One region of the Candidatus Njordibacter sp. Uisw_056 genome, then DNA from elsewhere that is predicted to be linked to it. Evidence: predicted binding sites of a transcription regulator. Region 1 holds the regulator's gene; the other holds the start of a gene.
What was found. The regulator sigma-54, encoded in region 1, starts transcription at its own class of promoters, with help from an activator protein. The targets are predictions, from matches to a motif close to ANTGGCATNNANNTTGCTNT.
Positions count from the first base shown of each region.

Region 2: ABXT60_RS07920 (ammonium transporter) is a predicted target of sigma-54. The motif match lies at 7,945-7,964, and genes of this name have one in related genera.

Region 1 is NZ_CP159830.1:798,749-814,806, forward strand. It holds gene mgtE (magnesium transporter) at 1-1,292, opposite strand, end outside; gene ABXT60_RS03965 (HPr family phosphocarrier protein) at 1,306-1,575, opposite strand; gene ptsN (PTS IIA-like nitrogen regulatory protein PtsN) at 1,682-2,128, opposite strand; gene ABXT60_RS03975 (RNA polymerase factor sigma-54) at 2,161-3,648, opposite strand; gene lptB (LPS export ABC transporter ATP-binding protein) at 3,713-4,459, opposite strand; gene lptA (lipopolysaccharide transport periplasmic protein LptA) at 4,487-5,050, opposite strand; gene lptC (LPS export ABC transporter periplasmic protein LptC) at 5,053-5,628, opposite strand; gene ABXT60_RS03995 (KdsC family phosphatase) at 5,628-6,194, opposite strand; gene ABXT60_RS04000 (KpsF/GutQ family sugar-phosphate isomerase) at 6,196-7,200, opposite strand; gene ABXT60_RS04005 (calcium/sodium antiporter) at 7,227-8,171, opposite strand; gene ABXT60_RS04010 (ABC transporter ATP-binding protein) at 8,349-9,155, shown strand; gene mlaE (lipid asymmetry maintenance ABC transporter permease subunit MlaE) at 9,152-9,934, shown strand; gene mlaD (outer membrane lipid asymmetry maintenance protein MlaD) at 9,931-10,392, shown strand; gene ABXT60_RS04025 (MlaC/ttg2D family ABC transporter substrate-binding protein) at 10,405-11,055, shown strand; gene ABXT60_RS04030 (BolA family protein) at 11,185-11,427, shown strand; gene murA (UDP-N-acetylglucosamine 1-carboxyvinyltransferase) at 11,489-12,745, shown strand; gene hisG (ATP phosphoribosyltransferase) at 12,761-13,405, shown strand; gene hisD (histidinol dehydrogenase) at 13,407-14,714, shown strand; gene cmoB (tRNA 5-methoxyuridine(34)/uridine 5-oxyacetic acid(34) synthase CmoB) at 14,730-15,701, opposite strand; gene cmoA (carboxy-S-adenosyl-L-methionine synthase CmoA) at 15,745-16,058, opposite strand, start outside.
Region 2 is NZ_CP159830.1:1,619,440-1,635,497, forward strand. It holds gene ABXT60_RS07890 (2-oxoglutarate dehydrogenase E1 component) at 1-2,760, opposite strand, end outside; gene ABXT60_RS07895 (succinate dehydrogenase iron-sulfur subunit) at 2,919-3,623, opposite strand; gene sdhA (succinate dehydrogenase flavoprotein subunit) at 3,635-5,410, opposite strand; gene sdhD (succinate dehydrogenase, hydrophobic membrane anchor protein) at 5,414-5,761, opposite strand; gene sdhC (succinate dehydrogenase, cytochrome b556 subunit) at 5,755-6,132, opposite strand; gene gltA (citrate synthase) at 6,600-7,877, shown strand; gene ABXT60_RS07920 (ammonium transporter) at 8,087-9,295, shown strand; gene rlmKL (bifunctional 23S rRNA (guanine(2069)-N(7))-methyltransferase RlmK/23S rRNA (guanine(2445)-N(2))-methyltransferase RlmL) at 9,302-11,626, opposite strand; gene cyoE (heme o synthase) at 12,043-12,936, opposite strand; gene ABXT60_RS07935 (COX15/CtaA family protein) at 12,926-13,969, opposite strand; gene ABXT60_RS07940 (hypothetical protein) at 13,975-14,529, opposite strand; gene ABXT60_RS07945 (SURF1 family protein) at 14,526-15,263, opposite strand; gene ABXT60_RS07950 (DUF2909 domain-containing protein) at 15,308-15,523, shown strand; gene ABXT60_RS07955 (cytochrome c oxidase subunit 3) at 15,593-16,058, opposite strand, start outside.

The DNA of each region.
Region 1 (16,058 bases):
CCGACCACATCAGTAATGGTTGTTAAAATAACGCCTCCAGCTAAAGCAGGATCTATGTTCATTGCTTTAAGGATGACGGGAAGAGAGGTGCCAAAAATAGCAGCCACGATTAAATTGATGATCATCGCGATAGCAATGATAAAGCCAATGGTTAAGTCCGAAAACCACCAACTGGCAATGCTAGCGACTACAGTGGCCCAGAGTAAGCCGTTAAGAGCACCAACGATAATTTCTCTGTTGAGCAGGTAACCAATGTTACTGGCTTCAACGTGGCCTAAAGCTTGGCCACGGATGACTAAGGTTAACGCTTGGCTCCCCGCAACGCCACCCATGCTTGCTACAATAGGCATAAGGATAGCAAGGGCGACTACCTGCTCTATAGTGTCTTGAAACAGGCCGATCATCATAGAGGCAAAAAGAGCAGTTAATAAGTTAATCCCCAACCATACTGCGCGGCGCCTAGTGGTTTTAACGACTGGCGCAAAAGTGTCTTCGTCCTCATCTAAACCAGCCATGCGCATGAGGGAGTGGTCAGCCTCTTCTCTAATCACATCGACCACGTCATCGATAGTGATACGACCAACCAATCGACCCTCTTGGTTTATTACCGGTGCAGACACCCAATCGTTACGTTCAAATAGGTTAGCGACATCAGTTTCATCTAAATCAGCAGGGATCGCTGCACGCTCGGTGTCCATGATGTCTGAAATTAGGGTATTGGGGTCACTCACTAGCAAACTAGTGAGTGGCAATAAGCCCATGTAACGGTCTTTTCGGGTGACTACGAACAGGTTGTCGGTCATGTCTGGCATGGCATCATGGCGCCGTAAATAACGCAGTACGGCGTCTATGGTAATGTCAGGGCGGATGCTAACAACGTCAGTATTCATAAGGCCGCCAGCGGTGTCTTCAGGGTAAGACAGTACCTGTTCTACTCGTTCTCGGTCCTGTTGCCCTAAACTATTGAGCACTTCTTGCATTACCGTTTTTGGCAGCTGCTGCAAGATGTCGGCAAAGTGGTCAGTGTCGAGGTTTTCAGTGGCTTGAAGTAGCTCTTCGGTATTCATTTGATTAACGAATTCAGCTTGAATTTCGTCACTTAAATGGTGCAGTACTTCGCCTTCTAACTCTGGATTCACTAAATTCCACAGCACTTCTCGTTCTCTTGGTGGTGAAGATTCCAAAAGGTGCGCAGTATCAGCGGGTTTTAAGGTGTGATTGAGCATATGGCGGGCTTGAATAAAAGCACCGCTGTCTAGGGCGTCATTGAGTTCTTTAAGGCGGGATTTCATGTGACTGCTAGCCTTATTCGCCTTCGTCGAAATAATTATTAACCAGTTGAGACACTTCATCAAAAGCCTGCTGGGCACCTTCGCCACTTACTTTTAGGTCTAACACAGTGCCCTGTGACGCAGCTAACAACATAACCGACATAATGCTTTTTGCGTCTACCATTTTTCCTGAGCTGCCAATTTCGATACTGCAACCATGTTTACCCGTAACACCCACAAGCTTAGCAGCAGCGCGAGCGTGCAAACCAAGTTTGTTGATGATAGTGATTTTTTGGTTGATCATGCAGAAAACCTTGCAGACATGGCTCTATAAAGTAATGAAACAGCTTTTGGTAAGCCCAGCGCTAGATTACCAAAAATAGCCTTATAGCATACCCTTTTTAGAGCATTTATGCGACAGCGATTTTGTACATGGCATCCGCATCAGTGGCCTTGCGCATACGTTCACGAAACTCAGATTGGCCAAATTTACCTGCAAGAGTGGCTAGTATTTGTAAGTGTTCGTCTGTGGCCTGCAGGGGCACCAAAAGCACAAACAATAAATCCACAGGAAGTTGATCTATCGCATCAAAATCTACTGCTTTGGCTAATCGCACTAGGGCACCAGTTACATGTGTGCAACTGGCTAAGCGACAATGGGGAATAGCGATGCCATCGCCAAACCCCGTGCTGCCTAATTTTTCTCGGGTGATTAATGCATTAAAGAGTTCTTTGTCATCAAACTCTGTCATTTGCTTGCCCAGTAATTGACTAATAGATTCGAGGGTGCGTTTTTTGCTGCCACACTTGAGATCGGCCAAAGTGCGCTCTGGCGTAAGGATGTCACTAATATTCATATGTCGTCAATAACCCTATGGGTTCTATGGGCTCAGTTGAGCCGTTTGCGTTCGTTAGAGGGTGGAATGTTCATGCTTTCTCGGTATTTAGCAATGGTTCTACGTGCTACTTTAATACCTTGCAACTCAAGCATATCTGTAAGCTTTGCGTCGCTTAGGGGCTTGCGCGTTAGCTCTGCTGCAATGAGCTTTTTAATGAGTGCTCTTATTGCAGTAGAAGAGCATTCTCCACCATTAGCTGTAGCTACATGACTAGAAAAGAAATATTTTAGCTCAAAAATACCTCTAGGTGTGTGCATGTATTTTTGGGTAGTCACCCGTGAAATAGTAGATTCGTGCATCTCCACATGGTCTGCTACTTCAGCTAGCACCAGTGGTTTCATCGCCTCTTCGCCATGATCTAAAAAGCCTTTTTGTATCTCACAGATACGACCTGACACTTTTAACAAGGTTTCATTACGACTTTCAAGGCTTTTAAGAAACCAGCGAGCCTCTTGTAAGTGGCTTTTAATGTAGTTGTTGTCAGCGGTATTGCCACTGCCAGCAAAGTTTGCATATTGCTGATTAATTCTGATCTTTGGCGCTGAGTCTGGATTGAGTTCAACCCGCCATACATTGTTTACTTTACGCACCATCACGTCGGGAATAACATACTCAGCTTGGCTTGAGGCAATGGTCACGCCAGGTTCTGGTTGCAGCTTAGTGATCAGCTCAAAAATATGTAGCAAGTCATTTTCTTTGTAGCCAGAGCGTCGCCTTAAGGAATTGTAGTCGTGACTTCCAAGCAGGTCTAGGTATTTATCCACAACTGTTATCGCGCCTTGTCGCCAAGGTGTGTCAGCGGGTAAGTACCTTAGCTGTATAAGCAGACACTCCCTCAGGTCCTGTGCGGCAACCCCAATGGGGTCAAATTGTTGGATTAAGGTTAATACTGCTTGAGTTTCATCTTCTTCAACGGCTTCTTGCTCTTGTTGAGCTAAGTTACCGTTGATCCCTTCAGTAATTTCACTAAGAGTTTGGCTAAGGTAACCCCGTTCGTCTACGGCATCAATAATGCTGGCGCCAATAAACTGGTCGAGGTGGCTTAAACGACTCACGTTAAGTTGCCATTCAAGGTGTTCTTGCAGACTCGGTTCGTGACTATTGTGAGCGTCGAAATCGAACTCGTCCCCTGGGCCAGTTGCCGGTGTGGTGGAGCTTTGGTAAACATCATCCCAGGAGCTGTCAGTGGCAAGTTCTACAGGTATTTCTTCGCTCCAGTCACTGTCCGCTTGTTGCTCTTCAGCAAGGTGGTCACTTGGCTGGTCATCAATCTGGGTGTCGTTGTTGTCTGTTTGCTGGGTATTAACGTCTGGCTGGTCAAGTTCATCTTCTAGCTCTAGTAAAGGGTTAGAATCTAGGGCCTGTTGAATTTCTTGCTGCAGGTCTAAGGTTGAAAGCTGGAGCAAACGAATCGCCTGTTGCAACTGTGGCGTCATGGCCAGTTGCTGATTCATTTTGAGTTGCAGGGATGCTTTCATAGTAGTGCTAACTTGTTGTTTCTGAGGTATTTTTACTTAGGTTTTTACTTGGCTTTTTACTTAGTTATAAAGTGAAATCATCACCTAAGTATACCTCTTTTACTTGCTGGTTCGCTAAGATATCACTGCTGGTTCCATGAGCTAAAATATAACCTTCACTAACAATATAGGCCAAATCACAAATATCTAGGGTTTCGCGCACATTATGGTCGGTAATTAATACGCCAATACCCTTGTCACGTAACTGTTGAATAATTTGTTTAATGTCCTTGACAGAAATGGGGTCTACGCCAGCAAAGGGTTCGTCCAGCAGAATAAACTGTGGTTCACTTGCCAATGCACGAGCAATCTCTACGCGACGGCGTTCACCACCTGATAAGCTCATACCTAGGCTGTTACGTATGTGATCGATATTAAACTCTAGGAGCAGGTTTTCTAGCCTTTTTAATCGCTCAATTTTAGTCAGGTTTTTTTGAGTTTCCAATATAGCTAAAATGTTTTGTGCCACTGTAAGCTTACGAAATACTGATGCTTCTTGTGGCAGATAACCGATACCCTTGCGCGCTCGGCCATGCATAGGCTCACTCGAAATGTCTTCTTGATTGATAAATATTTGGCCACGATCTGCCTGCACTAAACCCACAATCATATAAAAGCAGGTCGTTTTTCCAGCACCATTAGGCCCCAGCAGACCAACTACTTGGCCAGCTTCAATACGAATATTAACGTCTTTGACGATAGCCCGCTTGCTGTAAGATTTAGCAAGGTTTCTGGCTTCTAAGGTGGCTATGGTGGCAGTCTCATTGTGCATGGATGTCAAACTTGTTTCAGGTGATCATTAATTTGAGTTAGGTAAGAAAATCATTTTTACTTGCTTATCTTTGCCGCCAGTGGCTTTCACATTTTCTGTAGACATGTTGAAGAGTATTTGATGACCACTGAACAGGTTACCTTTTTGAATCAGCTTGGCACCACCGAGTAAGGTTAAGAACTCGGTGTTCAGTTGATAGTCAATGCGCTTACCCCAGGCTTGCATTATATCGCCTTTGCCATCTCCAACGGGCTCTGATTCCTGCTGCATGTAAGCTAAACCATCATTATTGCCCTCTGTGGCTACCATGGTTTCTATCCCGTCGTCGTTAAAGGTCACTTTTACCGTATTTGCTTCAATTGTCATACTACCTTGGACAATAATAACACTGCCGGAGTAGGTGGAAAAACCCTCCCCTTCATTAAGCTCTACGCTATCAGCGGTGATCTCAATGGGCTGCTTACGGTCGCTATCAAGTGCCCATGTTAATGGGCTGAGAAACCATGCTGCGCCAGCAAGCAAACAGATAGAAAAACGTTGTATGTGGTTCAGGCTAGGGACGCTGTGGGTGTTTTGGAGGGGCTGTAACATGGTTAATTCCTTGGCACAGAGTGAGTGCCCTTGACCTGGTGCAAAAATAGTAAACGTTGGGTGTCGAGTGTGAGCTGCATTCCGGTGCCCGTCAAGTGGCTATACTTGGCCACTAAGGTCACTTGCTTGTCAGATTGGGCATAGTTTCGTTGGGGAAATAACCTTAAGCTTTCACTGCTAAGGCTAAGCGGTCGGTGAATATCTGGACCGTTGGTAACTAGTGCATTGCCTGTAAGGTTAATTTGTGCCCCGGAATCTAATATAAGGCCCTCATCCGCTTTACCAAACCAAGCAGTGCCATTGCTGGATAAATAAATGTTAAACCTGGGCTGTAGCATATCGGTGGTGCCGAGTTCTTGAATGTGAGTAAATTGTTTAGCGCTTATGTTGGAGGATAGTGAACCTTGTTTATCGTATTGGCTAATAGTCGCATTCGTAAGGTAATAGTCTGGAATCCAGTTAACTTTTGACTCTGCGTCTTGCTGCTCTATTTGTTGTAACCACCAAAATAGCAACAAAACTAAGCCTGCAGCAACAATGTTTATAGGCAGCCAGCGACTGCGAAATAATGCCATCATCACAGGCCTGCCCGGAGCTTAGTATTAGTATAATGGGCTAGCGCAGCCTCCCACGTGCCTTGTGCTTGCATGATTAACTCACACACTTCCCTTACTGCACCTTGGCCACCATGGCGCTGGGTAACGTATTGGCTGTGACATGCCATACTACTAGCTGCATTAGGTAGGGTGATGCCTAAACCCACTTTAATAATAGCTGCAAGATCTGGCAAGTCATCTCCCATGTAGGCCATCTGGGGCCAGTCTAATTGCAGATTTTGGGTGAGTTCGTGAAGGGCAGTGAGTTTATCTTCTCTGCCTTGTAATATTAATTCAATACCCAGTTGTTTGGCTCTTTGAGCAACAATATTGGATGTTCTGCCAGTGACAATAGCAACTTTTACACCAGTAGATTGGAGCATTTTAATGCCGTGGCCATCTAAACTACTAAAGGCCTTAATTTCTTCGCCTTGGTTGCCAAAGTAAAGCTGGCCATCGCTTAGCACACCATCTACATCTAATGCGAGTATGCGCACCCGGCTGGCATGTTTGACAATCTGAGCCTCACTGAGCAGTGCAGAATCCATTCTATATGACCCCTGCTTTTAACAAATCATGCATATTTAGAGCGCCTACTGGTTGGTGATATTCATCACAAACAATGAGCGCATTAATTTTATGTTGTTCCATTAATTGCAACGCTTGAGCGGCCAGCATATCGGCTTGGGCTTGCACAGGGTCAAGGGTCATTAGCTCACTAATGTGGCATTCACGCAGATCTTGACTGTGGTCTAAACTTCGGCGCAAGTCGCCATCCGTGTAGATACCTGCTAGCTCACCTTGATGATTAACCACGGCAGTCATACCCATACCTTTTTGGGTCATCTCCATTAAAGCATCGGCAAACCGAGTACTTTGAGAAACTATAGGTAGGGCGTCACCAGCGTGCATTATGTCACTTACCTTTAATAATAACTTGCGACCTAACGCGCCACCGGGATGAGAAAAAGCGAAATCGTTGGCACTAAAACCTTTGGCTTCTAATAATGCGATGGCAAGTGCATCCCCCATCACTAAGCTGGCAGTGGTACTGGATGTTGGTGCCAGATTTAAAGGGCAAGCTTCAGTATTAACCTGCACATTAAGGTGCACATCTGCCGCTTTGGCAATAGTGGAATCTGCTGCACCTGTCATGGCAATCAGGGGGGTGCCTAAGCGTTTTAGCATTGGTAATAAGGTGACAATTTCACTGGTGGTGCCTGAATAAGATAACGCAAGTACAACGTCTTTGGCAGTGATCATACCCATGTCGCCATGACTGGCTTCACCTGGATGAACGAAAAAGGAGGGAGTGCCTGTGCTGGCTAGGGTGGCGGCTATTTTATTAGCAATATGGCCCGATTTCCCCATGCCTAAAAGCACCACTCGTGCTGAGCAATCCATCAACAACTGGCAGGCTTGGTCGAAGGCAGCATCGATACGGGTGGTCAGTTCACCGATAGCAGCCTGTTCTAACCTAATAGTGCGCAAGGCAGATTCAGCAAAGGGCGTCGCTAGAGTTTGGCTGGGTTTTAAAGTGCTGTTATGGCTCAACACATCTCCTGAGGCTTATTATCAAATTATCTAGCGTTAGTATAAAGTAAAAGCATATACATAACATAGGTCAACAGCAGTAAGCTGCCCACTACCCGGCTAATGGCGCCACCGTGGCGGGCCTTAAACCCTAGAGCAAACATAAATAGGGTTAACAAAAGCATGAGCCCATAGTCGCGCCATAAAGCGTTGGCTTCTATAACAACTGGGCTGATAAGGGCTGGAATAGCCATAACGCCTAATAAATTAAAGATGTTAGAACCAATAACGTTGCCTAAAGCAATGCCATGCTGGCCTTTGCGAGCGCTCATAATAGACGCCGCAAGTTCTGGTAGGCTGGTGCCGATGGCAATAATAGTGAGGCCAATAATCATTTCGCTAACACCAAGGGATGTAGCAATATATACAGCACCACCCACTAAAATCCGTGAGCCCAATGCCAATGCAATTAAACCCACTATAAGCCAAATAATACCTGCCTTTAAGCTCATGTTGGCTAAAGGCGTAAGCTTATCTTCTGGATGGTCCTGTTGGTAACGATTAAACAGATATAAACACACCACTAAACCCAATAACAACCACACACTGTCTATGGCATCAAGGTAGTAATCTAACAATAAAATACCTGCGCCGATGGTGGCGATGGTTAATATAGGCAACTCCACGCGCACCAAGTTACCTTTAATGGGTATAGGAGAAACAAGGGCTGTGGCACCCAGTACGAGAGCTATATTGGCGATATTGGAGCCAATGGCGTTGCCAATAGCAAGGCCTGGGGCACCGTCAAGTGCAGCCATGGTGGACACCAACATTTCTGGGGCTGAGGTGCCAAAGGCTACGACGGTTAGGCCAATAAGCATAGGCGACATGCCTAAGTGGCCAGCGGTGGCAGAAGCACCGTCGACAAAACGCTCGGCACTCCAAATAAGTAAGCCTAAGCCAACTAAAACGGCGGCAATTGCAATAAACATATAAAGGTCTAATTAGAGTGGTAATCACAGTTAATGGACGCCCTAAATTAAGCGAGGCGAAACGAACACCGGCAATGAAACCAAGAGTGGGCCCTTTTTGCAAGTTTCTTTGCACTTAAGCGCGTCAATGTTAAACTTGGACCTAGATTACTTTAGCGCCTCACCGGAACTTCATCTATGGCCACAGACGACATCATTAACATACAAAATGTTAGCTTTTACCGTGGTGATCGGGCCATTTTTAAAAACCTTAACTGCGTTATATCGGCTGGGAAAATCACTGCCATTATGGGCCCTAGTGGGTCTGGTAAAACCACACTCTTGCGCTTAATTAGTGGTCAGTTGCAGCCACATGAGGGGCAAATACGGCTGTTTGGTCAGGACATTGCTGCACTTAATCGTAGGCAGTTAACCCAAATTCGTACACGTATGGGTGTATTGTTTCAAAGTGGTGCTTTATTTACCGATTTATCAGTGTTTGAAAATGTGGCCTTTGCGTTGAGAGAACATCTGCACTTATCGGTAGATGAATTGTATAACAAGGTGTTGTTAAAGCTGGAAGCAGTGGGTTTGCGTGGTGCTAGAGACCTCATGCCATCGCAACTATCCGGTGGCATGGCAAGGCGGGTTGCCCTAGCTCGGGCTGTGGCCATGGAGCCAGAGCTAATTCTTTATGATGAACCCTTTGCCGGCCAAGATCCCATAGCTATGGCAGTTCTACAGAGGTTAATTAAAGACCTTAATTGTGCCATGCATTTAACCAGCGTGCTGGTATCCCATGATATTGCAGAAGCTTGTGCCATTGCTGATCAAGTCATTTTATTAGGTGAGGGCCGAGTGCTAGTGCAGGGCACTCCTGCTGCTTTGCAGGCCAGTAATGATCCTGCAGTAAAGCAATTTATCCATGGTGAGGCTGATGGTGTGATTCCATTCCACTTTTTTGCACCTCCGCTGCAACAAGAACTAAGGGGTAAATCAGAATGATAGGCCTTATTGCTGATTTAGGTTCAGGCTTTTTAGGTAAGTTGGTGCGCATAGGGCAGGCATGGCTGATGTTAATGCAGGCCATTATTGTGCAGCCTAAGGCGTCCAGTTTGTCTAGGCTAATTCAGCAGCTCTACGTCGTAGGTGTTCAGTCACTTATTATTATACTAGTGTCTGCCTTATTCATTGGTATGGTTTTGGGGTTGCAGGGTTATACTTTGCTGGCAGCCTATGGCACCGAGCAGGCAGTGGGTCAAATGGTTGCTTTAACTTTAGTAAGGGAGCTTTCCCCAGTTGTCGCTGCATTATTATTTGCTGGCCGTGCAGGTTCCGCGTTGACCGCGGAAATTGGCTTAATGAAGGCCACAGAGCAATTGGCAAGTTTAGAGATGTTTGGCGTAGATCCTCTACACCGCATCGTGGCGCCACGTTTTTGGGCAGGTATCATTTCTTTACCATTGTTGGTTGCCATCTTTAGCTTGGTAGGCATCTATGGTGGGCACTTGGTTGCTGTAGATTGGCTTGGTGTTTACAGTGGGTCTTACTGGGGAAATATGCAGCAGGCGGTAGATTTTAATGGAGATGTGCTCAATGGCATGGTTAAAGCTTTAGTGTTTGCTTTTTTGATTAGCTGGACGGCTGTGTATCAGGGATATACCTGTGTGCCAACGTCCCAAGGTATCAGTGCTGCCACAACCCGCACTGTGGTCTATAGTTCCTTGGCTATTTTAGGGTTTGACTTTATTTTAACAGCGCTAATGTTTGGAGGCACAGTATGAACAAGAAATGGTTAGAGCTGAGTGTCGGTTTAATGATGGTTGCTGGGGTAGCTGCATTAGTGGCTTTGGCTTTACAGGTAAGTGGGGGCAATATGTCTCGCAATGCCCAAAGTTATGCAATTAGTGCCTTGTTTGAAAACGCTGCAGGCCTAGGCCCTAAAGCTAAGGTGACTATGGCTGGTGTTACAGTGGGAGAGGTCGTTTCAGTTGTTATAGACCCCAATGCATTAATGGCTAAAGTGAATATGGAGATTTACGGACAGGTGGACTATTTATCCATTGATTCAAGTGCCAGTATTCTCACAGCAGGTTTGTTGGGAGAGAAATATGTAGGCCTTACCGTAGGGGCGGAAGAAGAAGTGCTAGTGGATGGTGATGTGATTGAAGACACCCAATCGGCGCTGGTGTTAGAAGAACTGATTGGCCAATTCTTACTTAACTTCGGCGATAATAAATAAGGAAAAGTGAGTATGGTTAGTTTTCAGAGTTGCAGCAAAATAGTAGGGATTAGTATTTTGCTTGTCTTATGTGCCGCTACAGTAAACGCAGATGAATGGAAAGAAGCGAGCCTAGTGGTTGAAAAAAGCACTCAAGCCATGATTGGTTTGCTTGAAGAGGGGCGATTAGAAGCCATTCGTAGTAGTGAGGCTGAGGGTGAAGTGGTAGCCTTTGATGAGCCAAAGTTGTTTTTAGGGATGGAAGTCATTCTAGTTCCTGTGATCGATTTTGATACTATTGCTAAAGGGGTAATGGCTAAGTTTTATCGCAAGGCATCAGCAAAACAAGTCAAAGACTTTCGCGTTGCCTTTAAATACTCATTATTGAATACCTATTCCCGCGCAGTGGTTTCTTTTAAAATTAATGACTTTGAAATCCAATCTAGTTCTAACAAAAGTAGTAAAGCTGGACGGCAAAAAATCTGGGTAAAGGTCTATGCAAATGGGGCCTCTTATGACATTAATTATGCTATGAAAAAGCGGCAACAAGGTTGGATGGTAACTAACGTGACTCTGGATGGTATTAATTTAGGGTTGGCCTTTAGGCAACAATTCGCCAGTGCTATGGCGAAAAATAAAGGCAATATGGATGACGTCATTGCATTTTGGAATGACCCGTCTTGAGCCTGTTGAATTATTAATCGGTGCTAGCGATAACAGGCAGTATTTTGCTACAATCTCGGCCCTGTTACATCCCCTTTATGTACACTTAAACGATGTACGCCCGTATTTTATTAGCCCATGGAGACTATCGTGGACGCAGAACAAGTTAAACAAATTATTGAGCAGCAACTTTCTGGCACGCAAGTGATCCCAAGCGGCGAAGGTTGTAGCTTTCAAGTCACTGTGATTGGAGACCTGTTTTTAGGCTTATCACCCGTTAAAAAACAACAGCTGGTTTATGGTTGCCTTACAGATCAGATTGCAGATGGGTCTATTCATGCCCTAGGTATTAAAGCCTATACGGCAGACCAGTGGCAGCGTGTAAACGCTTAATTAAGCGCGTGCACCGCAAAACTAAGACCCCCAGAAAAATAAACATTTGGTGAGCAATAGTATGGATAAATTAAGCATTACTGGTGGCAAGCGTCTAGATGGCGAGATTCGTATAGCGGGTGCAAAGAATGCAGCGCTGCCCATCTTAGCGGCAACCCTGCTAGCGCAAGAGCCGGTCACTATTCGTAATTTGCCTCACCTCCATGATGTAACAACAATGATTGAGTTATTGGGCCGTATGGGCGTTTCCTTGCTGGTGGGAGATAAGCTGAGTGTAGAAATAGATGCGACTACCTTAGACCACTGTATTGCGCCTTATGATTTGGTAAAAACCATGCGAGCGTCTATTCTTGTATTAGGCCCTTTGGTTGCGCGGTTTGGTGAAGCAGAAGTGTCTTTGCCTGGTGGTTGTGCTATTGGTAGTCGGCCGGTAGATCTCCACATTAGGGGTTTGGAAGCCATGGGAGCCACTATTACAGTGGAAGATGGTTATATTCGTGCCAAGGCAGATCGCCTTAAGGGGGCACATATTTTCTTTGATACGGTGACGGTAACAGGTACTGAAAATATTCTTATGGCAGCCACTTTAGCTGACGGTGAGACTGTACTAGACAATGCTGCAAGAGAACCAGAAGTGGTTGATTTGGCAGAATGTTTAATTGCCATGGGTGCAGATATTACAGGGCATGGTACGAGTACCATCCGCATACAAGGGGTAGAACGGCTTCATGGTTGCCATTATGATGTACTCCCAGACCGCATAGAAACAGGCACTTATTTAGTGGCAGCAGCGGTGACTGGGGGGCGTATTAAAGTAAAAGATACTCGCCCGGATACTATGGAAGCCGTGCTTGCTAAGCTAGAAGAAGCAGGTGCAGAAATTGTAACGGGTGAAGATTGGATTACGCTAGACATGCATGGTAAACGGCCTAAGGCGGTTAACCTAAAAACAGCACCTTATCCTGGGTTTCCGACAGACATGCAAGCTCAGTTCTCGGCTCTTAATGCCATTGCCCTAGGGAGTGGCAGGATTACTGAAACCATTTTTGAAAATCGCTTCATGCATATTGATGAAATGGCGCGCATGGGAGCTCAAGTGGCTGTAGAGGGCAATACTGTAATTCAACAAGGCATTGAACGACTTAAAGCGGCACCGGTGATGGCAACGGACCTTAGGGCCTCTGCGAGCCTAGTCATTGCGGCGTTAGTGGCTGATGGTGAAACTGTGATTGACCGGATTTATCATATCGACCGCGGGTATGACTGTATTGAAGAAAAAATGGGCGCTCTAGGCGCTACTATCAAGCGCATTGCTTAACTGAGAAATTACACCATGCCCAATAGCCTAACTATTGCATTGTCTAAAGGCCGTATTTTAAAAGAGACCTTGCCCCTTTTTGCCAGTGCCGGAATAGAGCCTTTAGAAGATATCTTTACCAGCAGAAAGCTCGTGTTTGAAACGAGCCAACCTGGCGTGAGGTTTTTAGTGATTAGGGCGACAGATGTCCCCACTTATGTGTCTTATGGTGCCGCAGATATGGGTGTGGCCGGTAAAGATGTATTGTTAGAACATGGGGGTAGCGGTTTGTATGAGCCTTTAGATTTACAAATCTCTAAGTGCCGGTTGATGACGTGTGCGCCTATTGGTGCTGCGCCGGCAGGCAGGCGTTTACGAGTGGCTTCCAAATTTGTAAATATTACTAAAAGCTATTTTGCCGAGCAAGGTCAGCAAGTAGATATCATTAAGCTGTATGGTGCTATGGAGTTGGCCCCCATACTAGGGTTGGCTGATCAAATTGTAGATATTGTTGATACAGGCAATACCCTTAGGGCCAATGGCTTAGAGCCGCTGGAAGAAATTGCAACTATAAGTAGTCGGTTAGTGGTTGGTGAAGCTGCTATGAAGCTTAAACATGGCCGCATAGCCCCACTTATTGAACAGCTTTCTGCGGCGGTCAACGCCATTCAGGGGCACTAACATGCAGTGGTTGAAAGTTAATCGACTAGATACTCAACAAGCTAATTTCGAGGCTAAGCTTAATGACTTGCTGGGCTGGGAAAGCGTGTCTGATCAGCGGGTACAGAAAACTGTTGCAGACATTATTGAACGTGTGAGGCTGCAGGGCGACACTGCCTTATTGCAGTTAACTAACCAGCTGGACCGCACGCCGTTTAAAACGGCTTCAGAACTTGAAATACCTCAGCACAAGCTCGAACAAGCCCTTGCTCAGATTACAGACGAAGAGCGAGAGGCCCTGCAAATTGCAGCTGAACGGATTCGCACCTACCACCAGCACCAAAAACAAGATTCATGGCGCTATGTAGAAGCCGATGGCACGCTGCTTGGGCAGCAAATTACGGCCATGGATCGGGTGGGTATTTATGTGCCAGGGGGCAAAGCAAGTTACCCCTCCTCGGTACTAATGAATGCGATACCAGCCAAAGTTGCTGGAGTGAAAGAAATTGTTATGACCGTGCCGTTGCCCAATGGCAAGGTTAACCCCCTAGTGCTGGCTGCTGCTGCCATTGCAGGTGTAGACCGTGTATTTGCTATTGGTGGGGCTCAGGCTATTGCAGCCCTGGCCCACGGCACATCTATGGTGCCAAAAGTAGACAAGATTGTTGGCCCAGGTAACATCTATGTTGCCACAGCAAAGCGAGCAGTGTTTGGTACCTGCGGCATTGACATGATTGCTGGGCCATCAGAAATTTTGGTCATTTGTGATGGTCTAACTAATCCAGACTGGGTAGCCATGGATTTGTTTTCTCAAGCAGAGCATGATGAGCAAGCCCAATCTATTTTGTTGTGTCCAGATAAAGATTATTTGGATCAGGTGGAGGCCAGCTTTAAAGCCCTGCTTCCTACACTGGAACGTAGTAGTATTATTAAAACCTCCATTGAGAACCGTGGCGCTCTTATTCAGGTGGCAAACATGCAAGAAGCTGTAGATATCTCCAACCGTATTGGCCCAGAACACCTAGAGCTATCTGTCGCAGACCCTGAAGCCATGTTGCCTAAGATACGTCATGCTGGAGCTATTTTTATGGGGCGTCATACAGCAGAAGCCTTGGGTGATTACTGCGCTGGGCCGAACCATGTGCTGCCTACTTCTGGCACTGCACGCTTCTCATCACCTCTGGGTGTGTATGACTTCCAAAAGCGCTCGTCTTTGATTATGTTTTCTGAGCAAGGTGCGAGTGACATGGGTAAAGTGGCCTCAGTGTTGGCCCGAGGTGAAAGCTTAACTGCTCATGCGCGTTCTGCTGAATATCGCATCTTAGACTGACCTAGAATAATTAGCCTAAACCTTGGTCGCCACGATGGTGGCCCGCAAGGGGGCTGGATGACCCTCTGCCGAAAGGCTGGAGTTATTTGGATCTAGAAAATCAGCTAGCGAATGAAACGTCATCCAGTCTGTGGCTCGTTGTTCTTTTGTAGTGGTTTGGTTAATGTCTACTGTATGTACGTCTTTTAAGCCAAGTTTTCGCAGCATATTCTCTAAAGCCTTGGTGCTGGGTAAAAACCAAACGTTAGACATTTTTGCATAACGCCCTGGTGGCACCATGATGGTGTCTATGTCGCCTGGTACCACTAAAGTTTCCAATACCAATTCACCGCCTGGACGCAGATAAGACATAAGCTCTTGAATGTGGTCAATGGGTGAGCGTCTGTGGTACAAAACACCTAAACAAAATACCGTATCAAAATGTCCAAAGGCAGGTAGGTGCTCGCTGCGAAGGGGTAACAAATAGGCCGCGTTAGGGGGCAATAAGCGCTGTGCTGCGTGAAACTGGTAAAGAAAAATACGTGTCGGGTCTATGCCTAATGCAAGGCTGGCACCAGCTCCTAGCATACGGTATAAGTAGTAGCCGTTGCCGGTGCCAATGTCGAGCACTTGTCTGCCTTCCAAAGAGCTAATGTGGGGGATGATTCGTTGCCACTTCCAGTCTGAGTGCCACTCTGTTTCTATCTCTACCCCCAGCAAGTTCCAGGGCCCTTTGCGCCAAGGCATAAACGCTTTAAGTTGCTGAGCATAAGACCATTGATCTAATTTTAGCGTATCAGGTTTTAAAATGGTCACGCTGGGATCGTTAAAGCTAAAACTGGCAGTGTCTAGCTTAGGCATACTATTAAGGGCTGTGTCCCACTCGCCACTGCGCCCATGGCTTTTTTGCTCGAAGTGTTGCTGAAGGGCTTGCCTGAGCTGTGGGTGGAACTGCTCTAACTCTGTATTTTTGGTGTGCTCAAAAAAGGCCTCTAAATCTATGCCCATAATGGTCTCGCAAGTGGTGTAAGTTAAATGAGGTTGCAGCGTATTACTTAAAAGCCAGCAGGGCACAAAAATTGAAACATTGCATACAGGTTTCAACACGGCTAAAGCCAGCATCAAGCAAGCGTTGGCGATGCTGCTCTAAGGTATTTGGCACTAACACATTCTCTAAAGCGGCACGTTTTTGAGCAATTTCCAAGTCGCTATAACCTTGGTAACGTTTGAAGTCGTGATATAAATCAACTTGCAAGTCTTGCTGTTGAGGGTCGTCAAAGCACACTTTTTCTGCTAACAGTAATACGCCACCTGGGCGCATACCTTCTGCGATATTTTTTAGAATGCTCGGTCGTTCAATGTCAG
Region 2 (16,058 bases), 820 kb from region 1:
TGCTGCCGAGGCAGGCCTTGAAGCTACGATCAATTCTAATTTAGGACGGCCTATCTGTATAACTTTACGCATGTGATGCTGGCTACAGTACCAAGCACCCTGATTTAGGGGCTCTTCTTGACACCAAACCACGAGATCTAAATTAGGGTACTGGGCTAATACATTGCCTAAATGCTGTTCAGGAAATGGGTACAACTGCTCAACGCGAACAATCGCTACATGATCTAATTTGCCTAAACGGCGCTGTTCAAGCAAATCATAGTAAACCTTGCCACTAGTTAGCACCACACGCTTCACCGCTGCCTTATTAAGGCCATCTACGTCATCAATAACATTTTGAAACTCACCCTTGGCCAGATCATCCAAGTTAGAGATAGCCATTTTATGGCGTAACAAACTTTTAGGCGACATCACCACTAATGGTTTACGCATAGGCCTGATGACCTGACGGCGGATTAAGTGAAATATTTGCGCAGGTGTAGTAGGCACACATACTTGAATATTATGCTCGGCACACAACTGTAAGAAACGCTCTAAACGAGCCGAAGAATGTTCTGGACCTTGGCCTTCATAACCATGGGGTAGCAACATGGTTAAACCGCACATCCTTCCCCACTTATGCTCACCACTGGTTATAAATTGGTCAATAACCACTTGAGCACCGTTGGCAAAGTCACCGAACTGCGCTTCCCATACCACCAGACCCTCAGGTGCAGTAGATGCATAGCCATACTCGAACGCTAAAACAGCTTCCTCAGATAACAAGGAATCAAAAATAGTAAATTCTGGTTGATGTGGTGATAGATTACGCAGAGGAACATAAGCACCACTGCCCTTTTGGTCATGCAGTACAGCATGACGATGGGAGAAAGTACCGCGGCCAACATCCTGCCCAGTTAGACGAATAGGGTACCCTTCTTCTAACAGCGAGGCATAAGCCATAACTTCAGCAAAACCCCAGTTAATTTCTGCCGCGCCCGACGCCATTTTTAAGCGGTCATCAAGAATCTTCTTCACCTGACGCTGCACTACAAAACCTTGAGGCACCTGATCTAGCCGCTGACCCAGGTCCTTTAACATATCAGAAGACACTCGTGTGTCACCCAATGCTGTCCACTCATGGTCTAGGTATGGCTTCCAATCTACAAAGGAGCTTGTGTCTGGGGTTGTAACCAATGCATTGGCAACATGTTCACCATTATCAAGCGCATTACGATAATCATTTTGGCAAGCAATAATGTCTGCGGCTGAAAGAACACCTTCTTTAAGTAATTGTTGACCGTACAGAGTAGCCACTGTTTTTTTGGCTTTGATCGCGTTGTACATCAATGGTTGTGTGCCTGATGGCTCATCTGCTTCATTGTGACCACGGCGACGATAGCAGACGAGGTCAATAACCACATCGCGTTTAAATTCATTACGGTAATCTAACGCCAATTCTGACACAAACGCTACCGCATCAGGGTCATCACCATTAACATGGAAAATGGGTGCGTCGATAAATTTTGCTACATCCGTGCAGTAAGGGGTACTGCGAGCATCTTCTTTCTTACTTGTGGTAAATCCCACTTGGTTGTTAATGACAATATGCACCGTACCTCCCGTTTTAAAGGCACGGGTTTGGGACATTTGTAACGTTTCCATGACAACACCTTGGCCTGCAAAAGCGGCGTCACCATGTAAACAAATAGGTAATACAGTATCACCTTCAGTATCATTCCGGCGATCTTGACGAGCTCGTACCGAACCTTCTACTACTGGGTTAGCAATTTCTAAATGGGAGGGGTTAAACGCTAAGGCCATGTGCACCTCTCCACCAGGCGTGTTCACATTGGTTGAAAAGCCTTGGTGATACTTAACATCACCTGAGGTGTTTAAAGGTCGTTTACCCTCAAACTCTTCGAATAAATCAACGGGATTTTTGCCAAAAATATTAATCAACACGTTTAAGCGGCCACGGTGAGCCATACCAATAACAATTTCTTTAGCCTTATTACTGCCTGAGCGCTGGATAATGTTATCCAGCATTGGGATAAGCGTTTCGCCACCTTCAAGGCCAAAGCGTTTGGCACCAGAAAAACGAGACGCAAGGTATTTCTCTAGGCCTTCGGCAGCCATTAAACGCTCAAAGATATGACGACGTTTCTCAGGTGTATGGTTTGGATGACTGCGTACTGACTCCACCCGCTGCCTAATCCACAGCTTTTCATCAGTATTTACAATGTGGCTATATTCACAGCCCACGGTTGAACAGTATGTTTCTTCAAGCCCAGCAATAATTTCTGACAAAGGCATTTCGTCTTTGCCCAAGTAGGATGCGCCCACTTGGAATACAGTGTCTAAGTCTGCTGCAGAAAGCTCATGGAAATGTAAATCAAGGGTTTGGATGACTTCTTTTGGTTTAAGCTCTAAGGGGTCTAAGCTAGCCACCTGGTGGCCATGCACGCGATAGGCATTAATTAGCCGCACAACTCTAACTTGCTTGCGTTCGTGTTCACTACTTAAGGTAGAAGTTTGTACTGGGTGAGACTTACTTTGATTTTTACCTAAAAGAACAAAGTGTTCTTTTATTGTAGAGTGAGGTATATCACCACTAATTGTGTCTGGCACTCGAGGGAGTTGATCAAACTCTTGCCGCCATTGCTCTGGAACTGCATTGGGGTCACGTAAATAAGTTTCATACATTTCTTCAATGTACGCAAAATTGCCGCCAGAGAAATGAGACTCTCGCCTCTGCTGCTCCATTACGCTGTCATGCATTCAGTATCACCGGTTTCTAATTGTGGTCAAACTTAACCAAACACGCCTAGTATAACCTGTAATGCGCCATATGGTTAAGCTACAAAGCTAAATTTTACTAAAGATATTAGCACTCAAGGCCTTTAAACAATGGCCCTGAGCTTATTGACTGCTGAAAATTAGGTAGCTCTGGTTAACAACATGTTGCGGATATGCCCAATAGCCTTGGTAGGGTTTAGGCCTTTAGGACAAACAGTGACACAGTTCATAATGCCATGACAACGAAACACACTAAAGGGATCGTCTAAATCAGCTAAGCGCTCTTCTGTAGCAGTATCACGGCTATCAGCCAAGAACCGATAAGCTTGTAGCAAACCAGCTGGACCTATAAATCGATCAGGGTTCCACCAAAATGAAGGGCAGGCTGTTGAGCAACATGCGCATAGAATACATTCATATAAACCGTCTAGTTTTGCACGCTCTTCAGGCGACTGTAGGCGTTCAATACCTGGAGCCGGCGTGTCATTCAACAGGAACGGCTTAACCTTTTTATATTGCTTATAAAACTGATCCATATCAATCACCAGGTCACGAATGACTGGTAACGCCGGTAATGGGCGCAACGTTAGCTTGTTATTTTTCACCACTTTCGAAAGAGGCGTAATGCAAGCTAAACCATTGGTACCATTAATGTTCATACCGTCAGAGCCACACACTCCCTCTCGGCAAGAGCGGCGATAAGCAAGGCCGCGGTCCTTAATTTTCAACAAATTAAGAACATCTAATACCATTAGATCTTTACCGCCAGTATCAATCTGAAAGTCCTGCATATAAGGCTTCGCATCAAGCTCTGGATGGTAGCGATAAATACTCACTGTTAACATATCACTATTCCTTAATAAGTACGGATTTTAGGTGGAAATGCATCCATGGTTTTGGGTGAAAAGTTCACATCTCGTTTCCCAAGACGCTCTTCAGTAGGATAATAAACTGAATGCTTCAGCCAATTTTCATCGTCACGTTCAGTAAAGTCATTTCGTGCATGAGCTCCACGACTTTCTTTGCGCTGTTCTGCAGAAATTGCCGTCGCAAATGCCACCTCAAACAAGTTTTGCAATTCTAACGCCTCTATACGGTCAGTATTAAACGCACCCGTTTTATCTTGCAGATGCAGGTTGGCTACTTTAATGCGTAATTCCCGCAGCAACTCCAAGCCTTTTTGCATACTTTCGCCTTCGCGGAATACACCAAAATATAACTGCATAGTCTTTTGAAGCTCTTCACGAACTTCAGCAATACTCTCACCGGATTCAGAACGGTTAAGGGTGTTCAAACGCACCATAGCGGCATCTACGTTAGCTTGGCTTGCCGCTTCAGCATGGTAGCCTTCACGCATTGATTTTTCAATTTGAATACCTGCTGCTCGACCAAAAACAACCAAATCTAGCAAGGAGTTACCACCTAAACGGTTAGCACCATGCACTGACACACAGGCGGCTTCACCACAGGCATATAGGCCTTCAATAATTCGAGTTTCTGATTCTGATTCTGGGTAGAGCACCTGACCACCAATATTAGTTGGCAGCCCCCCCATCATGTAATGACACGTAGGAACTACTGGCACCGGTTCAAAAATTGGATCTACATGAGCAAAGGTTCTCGATAACTCACATATACCAGGCAATTTACTTTCTAGTACATCTTCACCTAGGTGATCTAGCTTCAAAAGCACATGGTCACCGTTGGGGCCGCAACCACGACCTTCTAAAATTTCTAGCACCATAGACCGAGCGACCACATCACGGCCAGCTAAATCTTTGGCATTGGGCGCATAACGCTCCATAAAGCGCTCGCCGTCCTTATTGATAAGGTAGCCACCCTCACCGCGGCAACCTTCGGTCACTAAAGTGCCAGCCCCTGCAATGCCCGTAGGATGGAACTGCCACATTTCCATGTCTTGCACAGGTAAACCCATACGCAATCCCATAGCCACACCATCACCGGTATTGATTAATGCGTTAGTAGTGGATTGATATATACGCCCAGCACCCCCTGTCGCAAGCACAGTTGCCTTGGCTTCAATGTAAACGGTTTCACCTGACTCGATGCAAATGGCAACTACACCAACAATGACACCATCGTCATTTTGCACCATGTCTACAGCAAACCATTCATTTAAAAAAGTAGTTCCGCCTTTTAAATTACCCTGGTACAAGGCGTGTAATAGTGCGTGGCCGGTGCGATCTGCAGCTGCACACGTACGCGCTGCTTGGCCACCTTCACCAAAATTCTTAGACTGACCCCCAAAAGGACGCTGGTATATGCGACCTTCTTCAGTTCGAGAAAAAGGCAGACCCATGTGGTCTAACTCAAACACGGCCTGCGGTCCAACACTGCACATATATTCGATGGCATCTTGGTCACCAATATAATCAGAGCCTTTGACAGTGTCATACATATGCCAGCGCCAATCATCGTTGGGATCATTACTTGCAATTGCACAAGTAATGCCACCTTGGGCAGACACTGTATGAGAGCGCGTAGGGAAAACTTTAGTAATACATGCGGTCTTTAAACCCGCCTCAGTAAGCTGCAATGCGGCTCGCATTCCAGCACCACCACCACCAATAACAATGGCTTCATAGGACATTTTACGTAAGATGTTTGTCATGACTTATAGGCCCCAAAGCAACTGAACACCCCAAATGGTGTAAATGAACATTAATAAACCCACTACCATTTGGAATGCAAAGCGCAGAGCAAAATGCTTAAGGTAGTCGGTAGAAATAGACCAAAGACCAATCCAACAATGAGCACCCAATGACAAGAGCGCCATCAAACTAAAGATACGCATGCCAGTGTTGTCAAATAAAGCCTGCCATTGGGCAAAAACTATTTCTGGGTTGAGCAGCAGGTAAACCACCATAAAAATAGAATAAGCTGCCAGTATCACTGCGCTAACGCGCTGCACTAACCAATCGGAGAGGCCACTTCTGCCATAACTTGTAACGGTGGTTACCATACCCAAACTCCTGCCAATATAGCCAATATAACGGTTAAGCCAATAACAAACTTTGCTGCGTTGTTGGCCGCTTGCAGCTCTTCACCATGGCCTAAATCCATCACTAGGTGCTTTATACCTGCACTAAAATGAAAACCCAAGGCGGTTAAGAGCCCCCAGGTTATGAACTGAGCAAAAAAGTTTTCTTGCAGTAAGGTTTGTGAAGAAGTAAATCCTGAAGCTCCCTCTAATGAGGTATCAAATAAGTTAAACAGAAATATCAGGCCCACAAACAAAATCACGCCAGAAATTCGGTGGCAAATGGAAACCATAGAAATTAAAGGGTGTGTGAATGTGCCTAGGTCGAGATTAACGGGTCTTTTATCGCTCACGGTAAACTACTCTTGGCTAAAAAAAATGAGTTGGATTAGGTCATGGAACACTACGCTAATAAGACGCTCTCATAGCTGTAAACGTCACGTAGATGCTAAGTATAGTGATTTGATCACCAGAAAACAACGCAACTTTTGTCGTATGTTTGTAAACTTTACGTCTGCAAACATAGTTTAAGAATCAACCAGTCCGTGGCTTAGACTTAACACTAGCGCTTTACAAACGGCTATGAAAGGACCATCATATACGCTTAGCGTTATGACAGCCCCCCTCCATATCACTTGTAGTTATACCTACAATTTATATGCCAAATCTTTTCTATGGCCCTTCTCGGTTAAGTCTAAGGTAAGATAGGCTCCAGTTTTTGGAGGTAGATGATTTATGTCTGCTATTTTATATGGCGTACTGGTTTTACATTATTCTCTGCCAGCCATCTCTACCAATACAATTTTTCAGGAGCCAAGAAATGTCCGACAGAAAAGCCACTCTTCACATAGAAGGTATGGATCCAATTGAACTGCCCATCTATTCAGGCAGCACCGGTCCGGACGTTATTGATGTGCGCCAATTAGTCAGCAAAGGCCTTTTCACGTACGACCCAGGCTTCGTTTCTACCGCTTCATGTGAGTCTAAAATCACCTACATTGATGGCGATAATGGCATTTTATTACACCGAGGCTATGCCATTGAAGATTTAGCTGCCAACTCAACCTATTTAGAAACATGCTACCTTTTAATTCATGGCGAACTACCCAATGCTGAGCAAATGGATGAATTTGAAAGCCACATTACCAATAACACTATGGTGCATGAGCAACTGACTCACTTTTTTAACGGTTTTCGCCGAGATGCCCACCCTATGGCGATCATGTGCGGTGTAGTAGGCGCACTTTCTGCGTTTTATCACGACCAACTTGATAACGATAATCCTTTGCACCGAGAAAAAGCCATTCACCGCTTAATCTCTAAAATGCCGACTCTTGCAGCAATGTGTTTTAAGTATTCTATTGGCCAGCCGTTTGTGTTCCCGCGTGATGACCTTAATTACGCCGAAAACTTTTTACACATGATGTTTGGAAAACCTACTGCAGAAACTAAAGTCAACCCAATTCTAGCTCGAGCTATGGATAAAATTTTCATGCTGCATGCTGATCACGAGCAAAATGCGTCAACGTCTACTGTGCGTTTGGCTGGCTCTTCCGGTGCTAACCCCTTTGCGTGTATCGCTTCTGGAATTGCTGCCTTATGGGGGCCTGCTCACGGCGGTGCCAATGAGGCTGTGCTTAACATGCTTGAAGAGATTGGTGACGTGTCTAATATCGACGCTTTTGTTGCAAAAGCTAAAGACAAGAACGATCCATTTCGTCTTATGGGCTTTGGACATCGGGTGTATAAGAATTTTGACCCTCGCGCAACAGTAATGCGTGAGACATGTGACGAAGTATTAACCTTGCTTGGTGTAGATAATGATCCCCTATTACAAATAGCCAAGCGACTAGAGCAGATAGCCCTCGAAGATGACTACTTTATAGAGCGCAAGCTATACCCCAATGTGGATTTTTACTCTGGCATTATTCTTAAAGCCATTGGCATTCCAACGTCCATGTTTACGGTTATATTTGCCTTGGCACGCACAGTAGGATGGATTTCTCATTGGCATGAGATGCTTAACAGTCCCTACCGTATTGGCCGTCCCCGCCAATTATATACTGGTGAAACTAAACGCCCTTACCCTGTTAAATAAAACATACCTATTTAACAAACTAATAAAAAACCACCTCTGGGTGGTTTTTTATTGCCTGAAGAACCGCTCTGGCATGGTCCTTGCTTAATTACTAGTAACTCGGTTATCTCGGCCATTATGTAAACCACAAGTACATATTGCACCGCTATAAAGCCGCTCATAAATTATTTGCACCAAAATAGTGCAAAAGCTAAAATTAAGGAGTTGTAGTGGAAACCACAACAAGCGCGATAGCCACTTTAGTGCAAAGTTCCAATACTCTATTTATCCTTATGGGAGCCATCATGGTCCTTGCCATGCATGCGGGCTTTGCTTTTTTAGAGGTGGGAACGGTTAGGCATAAGAACCAAGTGAACGCCTTAGTAAAAATTATGACAGACTTTGGCTTTTCTTGTCTTGCTTATTTTTTTGTAGGCTATTGGATCGCCTACGACCAACACTTCTTTGCTAGCGCAGAAGCACTAAGTGCCAATAACGGTTACCAGTTGGTGAAATTTTTCTTTTTAATGACTTTTGCTGCGGCTATTCCAGCCATTATTTCTGGTGGTATTGCCGAACGAGCACGCTTTTGGCCACCACTCATTGCTGCGGCCCTAACCGTGGGCATTATCTACCCTTTATTCGAAGGTATAGCCTGGAACGGTAATTATGGCTTCCAAGCTTGGCTAGAACAAAACTTTGGGGCAGGCTTCCATGACTTCGCAGGGTCGGTGGTAGTTCATGGCGTGGGTGGCTGGCTGGCACTTACCGCGGTATTGCTCCTGGGTACACGCAAGGGGCGTTACCGCAAAGGAAAGCTAGTCGCATTCGCACCCTCTAGCATTCCATTCTTAGCCTTGGGTTCGTGGATTTTAACCATTGGCTGGTTTGGTTTTAACGTCATGTCTGCTCAAACCTTAGATGGAATTAGTGGCTTAGTAGCGGTCAATACCCTAATGGCAATGGCTGGTGGCACCATTGCAGCATTAGTGATCGGTAAAAATGATCCAGGATTCGTCCATAATGGCCCTTTAGCGGGTTTGGTTGCTGTATGCGCAGGTTCTGACTTAATGCACCCTATTGGTGCTCTGGCTGTGGGGCTTATTGCTGGTGGACTTTTTGTCTACGCCTTTGTTTTGACCCAAAACCGCTGGAAAATTGATGATGTGTTAGGTGTTTGGCCACTCCATGGGATATGCGGTGTATGGGGGGGCATAGCTGCTGGCATTTTTGGCTTAGAGGCTTTTGGTGGCTTGGGTGGTGTGAGTTTTATGTCACAACTACTTGGCACCCTTCTAGGCTTAAGCATTGCCTTAATCGGTGGGTTTATAGTGTATGGAAGCGTGAAGAAATTTATTGGATTACGACTCACCGAAGAAGAGGAATTTAATGGCGCCGACCTTAGTATCCATAAAATTGGCGCTACATCCCAAGACTAAAGCTGATTAGTCTTGTTTCAGCCAAGGGTTAAACTCTGCTTGATCCTTGGTGGCCGGGTTTACTTCAGTTTTAGAAGCCCGGTTAATTTCAGGCTTATGTACTGGCTTTGCTGCAGGCTTAGATGATGCATACTCTGCATCATAAAATCCTGACGTGCTAGCCACTTCGGGCTTATATTTACGAATTTCCCAACAGCGATGAATCTTCTTGTTACGGCTAAAGTCTTTATCCAAAGTATCATCACTAATATCGACTACATGGTTATGCTGAAGCACCTTTTCGTCTAGCTCAAAACGGCGATAATTAGTAGAAAAAATTAATAAGCCATCTTCTGTTAGCAAGTCCATCACTTTATGGATCATCCAGGCATGGTCACGCTGCACGTCTAGAACACCAATCATTTTTTTAGAGTTAGAAAAGGTAGGTGGATCAAGGAAGATTAGGTCATATTCTCCCTTATGAGTCTTAATAAATTCCATACAGTCGTGCTGTTCAAACCGATGTACTTGATCACTAAAGCCATTCAAAGCAAGGTTCTTTTTGCCCCAGGACAAGTAGGTAGCCGACATATCTACACTCAGCGACTTGTGTGCCCCACCCTGCACTGCATGAATGGTGGCTGTGCCGGTATAGCAAAATAAGTTTAGGAAACGTTTACCATGAGCCAGCTGTTGAATTTTTTGACGCACAGGGCGGTGATCTAAGAACAAGCCAGTGTCCAAATAATCGTTAAGGTTCACCAGCAACTTACAACCACCTTCTTTAACCTGAATGTATTCGCCTTTTTCATCGTGGGTTTGATACTGGTCTTTACCCGTTTGCTGGCGGCGCTGCTTTAGTACAATTCGCTCTTCTGGAATTTGCAGGGCTTGTGGTAATGCTAGCATCACCTCTTCTAGGCGACGCTGGGCTTTTTCTGCATCTACAGTCTTAGGCGCTGCGTATTCTTGGACGTGCAGCCAATCAGCATAAACATCCACTGCTACAGCATACTCAGGCATGTCAGCGTCATATATACGATAACATTCAATCGCTTCCTGCTTCACCCATTTGCTTAGCTGCTTGCGGTTTTTTATCACGCGGTTAGCAAACATTTGAGCACCCTCGCTGAGGGCTTGCAGTGGTATTTCACCACTAGCTTGGCGGCGATCAGCAAAGCGATTTGTGGTTTCTAGAGCGTACATTAACAACTGACTTTTAATGGCTCCATTGTAAAAAGAATACTGTTTGTAAGAACGTAAACCTACCGCTTTACCTAATTCAGAATTGCCCGTAAATACCCCAAGTTCCCAGCCAATAAAGTCTTGGCTTAAACGCTCACCCAAATGTTGGTAGAGGTATTGGATGTCTGCTACTTCACTAAGCCGTTCACCATAGGGAGGGTTAGTTATCACCAATCCTGTTTGTTGTTCCGCTGTGTGCGTCAGTGGCTTTAGGTCTTTTAATTCTCTGTGACTAACACGAATTCGATCTGTCATTCCTGCTTGCTTTAGGTTTTCACGACATTTAGATACAGCTTTTGGCTGACCATCATAACCATGGATTTCGCTGGTAGAAGAAGCTTCACCAGCTTCTCTACGCAACTCGGCAGCGTCCCAAATTTCTCGCCAAAGCGCGACATTGTGCTGCTTCCACATTTGTAAGCCAAAACGCCAGCGCAGTAACCCTGGCGCAGTATCTGAAGCCATCATTGCAGCTTCGATTAAAAACGTACCAGAACCGCACATTGGGTCCATTAAAGGCTTACCAGCTGCTGCCATTGCTGGCCAACCAGCGCGGATCAAAAGTGCAGCAGCCAAGTTTTCTTTTAGCGGAGCCATGCCACCTTCACGGCGATAGCCACGTTTATGCAGGCTTTCACCAGACAAGTCTAAACTAATGCGCACACGGCCTTTGGTGATAAAAACATTGATGCGAACATCAGGCTCTTGCTTAGCAATATTGGGCCGTATTTCACCCTTACTACGAAATTGATCAACAATGGCGTCTTTTACTTTTAGAGCACCAAAGTGGGTATTATCAATGCCACGCATACGGCCAGCATAGTCCACCAGAAAAGTTTGATCACTGTCAAAGTGCTCAGTCCACTCAACTTTGCTTACGGCGTCATATAACTCATCAACACTGTCAACGGGCTCACTGTGCAGCAGTAATAGCACGCGGTTAGCTAAACGGCTCCACAAACAAGCACTGTAGCCTACCTTTAAGCCGCCATTAAAATAAACCCCACCTTGGGTTAGCTTAATATCTTCCGCCCCTAACGGGCCCAGTTCATCGGCCAGTATAGGCTCCATAGCTTTGGGACAGGTGGCGAAAAAGGCGTAATTCATAGGTCAATACTGCAGCAATCAAAAGGGCGCGCAGTATACCACTATTGATAATGCAGGGGGGAAATGGTTACGGTTCAAAATAGAGCATAGGCTAACGCTGTGAGTAATCCAAACACAAAGATACCATAGTACTAGATAATAAAGAGGTGGGGCTTAAGTGTTAACTAGCAACAGCGAAGTTGCACATAACAACTGGCTAGTAATGATCAAACCAATCTGTGCACATGCTCCTGTAGCCGCCATGCCAAGGCTAAAAAAGAGCCTTATGCCTATAATTAATTCAGCATTGCCGGAGCACTTACAACACAAGACAAAACAATATGACCGCACTGCCAAGAATACACTGCTTACCCTTTGATGACAGAAAACCGCCTATAGAACCTACCGCTGAGTGAAGCTCAGATTTAATCAAAAAACTAAATTGGAAAATAATGGTCTACGAGTAGCAATACGAACAATAACATGAGGTAAATAATGGAATACCAAAACGTCTTCATAGCTGCCTTTTCGTAGGCTCCTCGATACAAACGTAAGGCCCAGTATAGAAAACGTATATTCAACAAGGTTACACCCACTAAGTAGATAAAACCGCTCATACCTACGACGTAGGGCAGCATAGTAGAAATGATCAACAACACGGTATATAACAGAATTTGTAAGCCAGTGAATTCTAAGCCATGGGTCACCGGTAACATGGGAATTTCAACCTTGGCGTATTCATCTCGCTTATGAATTGCTAAGGCCCAAAAATGAGGTGGCGTCCACGCATAGATAATTAGCACTAACAGGAGCGCATTGGGATCTAAAGTTCCCGTGACGGCAACCCAACCCAATAACGGAGGCATTGCTCCCGCAAGACCACCAATAACGATGTTCTGTGGTGTTGCACGTTTAAGGTATCCGGTATAAACAAAGGCATACCCAATTGAAGAGGCCAAGGTTAGCCAGGCCGTCATTGGGTTGACGAGTACATACAGAATACCAAGGCCAATAACAGCCAATATAGCCGCAAAAATGAGTGCGTGCAGCGGCTTCACTTTGCCTTTAGCCACGGGGCGGTTACTTGTGCGGCCCATTTGACCGTCAATACGACGGTCAATTACATGATTCACTGCCGCTGCAGAACCTGCAGCCATAGCGATGCCCAAATTACCCCATATAATTATTGGCCAGGGCACCATACCAGGTATCGCCATGAACATACCTACTAATGACGTAAGTAACATAAGCAAAACCACATTGGGTTTGCACATTTCATAATAATCCCGCCAATTTATACGTATTGGGATTGCAGTAGCTTCAGAACTCATTGAGGCGCCCTCTTTTTGAAAAGACTAAATAATAAAGACTTACAGTGAGAACAAACAAACAGGCCCCAAAGAAGTTATGACCAACAGCTACCGCAAGGGGAAGGAAGTAGTATATGTTCGCTAGGCCCAAACAAAATTGGACAATAAATACCGCTAGAAAACCAAAACCAAACAGACGGAGACGCTTGTCATCTTGCTTAATCAACTGATAGCTCATCAACACTATAAACACAGCCAAAATAATTGCGCCATATCGATGCAATACATGAATAGCTTGTCGCGCTTCAGCATGCATTAAGCCTCCCAAATAACTCGGACCTAAAGTCTGAGTGAGATCAAAACCCTCAGAGAAATTCATTTCAGGCCACCATGAGCCATTACAGTCTGGCAAAGTGGAGCAGGCTAAGGCTGCGTAGTTAGAACTCATCCACCCACCTAAGAATACTTGAACAATAACTAGGACTAACGCCACAGATGCCCAGGCTTGCAACCGACTATGGGTAATGTTTACAAGTGATAGTGGTTTAACCTGGCTCCCAATACGACGTAACTTTACTAATAACAGCGTCAGTAAGCTAGCAGTCACAAAACCACCCAATAAATGTGATGTCACAACTTGCGGCCATAACTTCCAAGTGACTGTCCAAGCACCAAACGCACCTTGCAGCATTACCATGGCCAGTAAGCCTTGGGTAAGCACAAAAGGATAGTTTAGACGTTTTCGTTGCGACCAAGACGCTATCGCTAGCACCAAAATAACGAGGCCCAAGAATGATGCCAAGTAACGGTGGATCATCTCCAACCAACCCTTATCTACTTCTACAGGTGCGTCTGGGTAGAGGGCTTCAGCAGCCGCAATTTCTTGGGCAGTTTCCGGCACCAGCAAATTACCGTAACAGCCAGGCCAATCTGGGCACCCTAAGCCCGCGTCAGCTAATCTGGTCCACGATCCTAAAATGATGACACACGCCACAGTTGCCAGTGCCAGGTAAGTTAAAAATAGGCTCCACTTGGGGGCGACATTAGTATTCATGACTTTTACCCTATGTTTGAGGTTCTGAGTAACTTCTTAAGGTCTTTTAACAATTCTTTTCCAACAAAGTCTTTACTGTAATACATCATAATATTTCCCAGAGGATCCACAACATAGATACCCTGGCCTAGTTCAAATGGCTCTAATGAAAGGCTTTTCAGCTGTATTAAAGCTGGATAGTCTGTCTTGGTCTGCTCGTTAAACCCACCCTGCTGGTTAACCAACAAACGCGTGACACGGTGAGCTTCCTTCCCTAGGGCAACATTGATTTGTCGTAATAAATGAGTTGCTTCCTGACAGGGCAAATCGCAAGCTTGTTTCGTCAGATAAATCACCAACCACCTTTTATCAGCCTCTGCCTGAGACCAAGGTGCTTCATTTTCATCAACTAATTGAGCCTGTTGTAGCTCGTTTGGTGGCAACAACAGCTGACCAAAATTAGTCCGCCCATCTGGCACACCCCATAAATTAAAGTACATTAACATAGCAAACATAAGTGGCACAGCGGTTACCGCAAATACCGCATACAAAGTCCAACGATTGGTTTTTTTGGTGGTCATGGATCTACCTTTTTGATGTCAATGGGGGAATAAAATACTCGATAAATGTATAATAAGCTGAGCGTCAAGGCCAGGCCAAACCACTGCCACGCATACGCTAGATGCTTTTCTGAGGCCATTGCGCTTGCCCGCCAATGAGGCGTAAGTGTTGCATCACCTGTTGTATCTAACACTAATACCCAGGGTAAAAGCACGCCCTCTACAGAATTGGATAAATGTTTAGCCAAAACAGACGGCGTTATCGCCTGCACTAGCTGTGGGTATTCATCTGTATAGGTGTCTATGCCCAACTGATATGGATTAGCCTGCACTGAAACTAGTCGCCCTGTAAGAGTCACTTCGCCACTCACCCATGCAATATTAGGTAATGGGTTTCTTTGGCCATTTGACGCAAACCAACCCCGGTTAACTAACAATAAATCTGCACCTACCCTAATAAGGCCTATGGCGTCATAACCCACTTTACCAGCCACAACTTGATTATCCCTAAACCAAACAAATGGCTTGATAAAGGTACTATTCAGTGTCACTCTTTGAAGGTTATCTAGGGCACCCAAGGTTAAACTCGGTTCGTCAAAAAGTATTAATGGTTGCTCTAAAGCCGCCAAGTTCTTTTGCAGTTGTATTTTTTGGTCTGCCCTATCTAACTGCCAAAAACCTAAACTGATGGTGAGCGGCAAAAAGAATAGCGTGAAAACAGAGATTGCCCAATAGTGTTGCAGTCGTTTTATCATTACTATAGCTAAACCTAATTAACGTATTTAAAGAGACCCTTTTTATGATCAAAATCGTCATTGTCATCGTGTTACTTTTGGCTCTAACCAGCTTAGCCAGTGGTTTCTTTTTCTTAATGAAGGACGGTACAAAATCGACTCGGTTACTCACATCACTTAAGTATCGAGTGACCCTAATTGTACTTTTAATTGTGCTCGTAACCTACGGGTTTGCCACCGGTCAACTTGTGACTTCGTCGCCATGGGCTGGTATTCATTAATTCTAAAAATGACTACGAGACATAAAAAAGGCAGCCATTAAGCTGCCTTTATGGTTTTTGTCCTGCTGCTTATAGAATGTAGACGAATAAAAATAAGCCTACCCATACCATATCTACAAAGTGCCAATACCAAGCGGCTGCTTCAAACCCAAAATGCTGATCTGGAGTAAAGTGACCTTTACAGATACGAATCCACATAATAAATAGTATGAACGCACCAATAGTAACGTGAAGGCCGTGAAAGCCTGTCAGCATAAAGAAGGTTGACCCATATATGCCAGAATCTAACGTAAGACCCAATTCAGTGTAAGCTTCAATATACTCTAGAATCTGATAATAGACGAAGATGCCACCTAAGATTACTGTAACCGCTAACCAAAAAATGGTCTTACCCCGATGCATTGCCCTAAGCGCATGGTGCGCAATCGTAAGCGTTACGCTAGAAGTCATCAACAGGACTGTGTTGAGCAGCGGAATATGCCAAGGATCAATGACAGCCTGCGGGCCAGGAAAGTCTGCGCCTGCGGGGTTATTA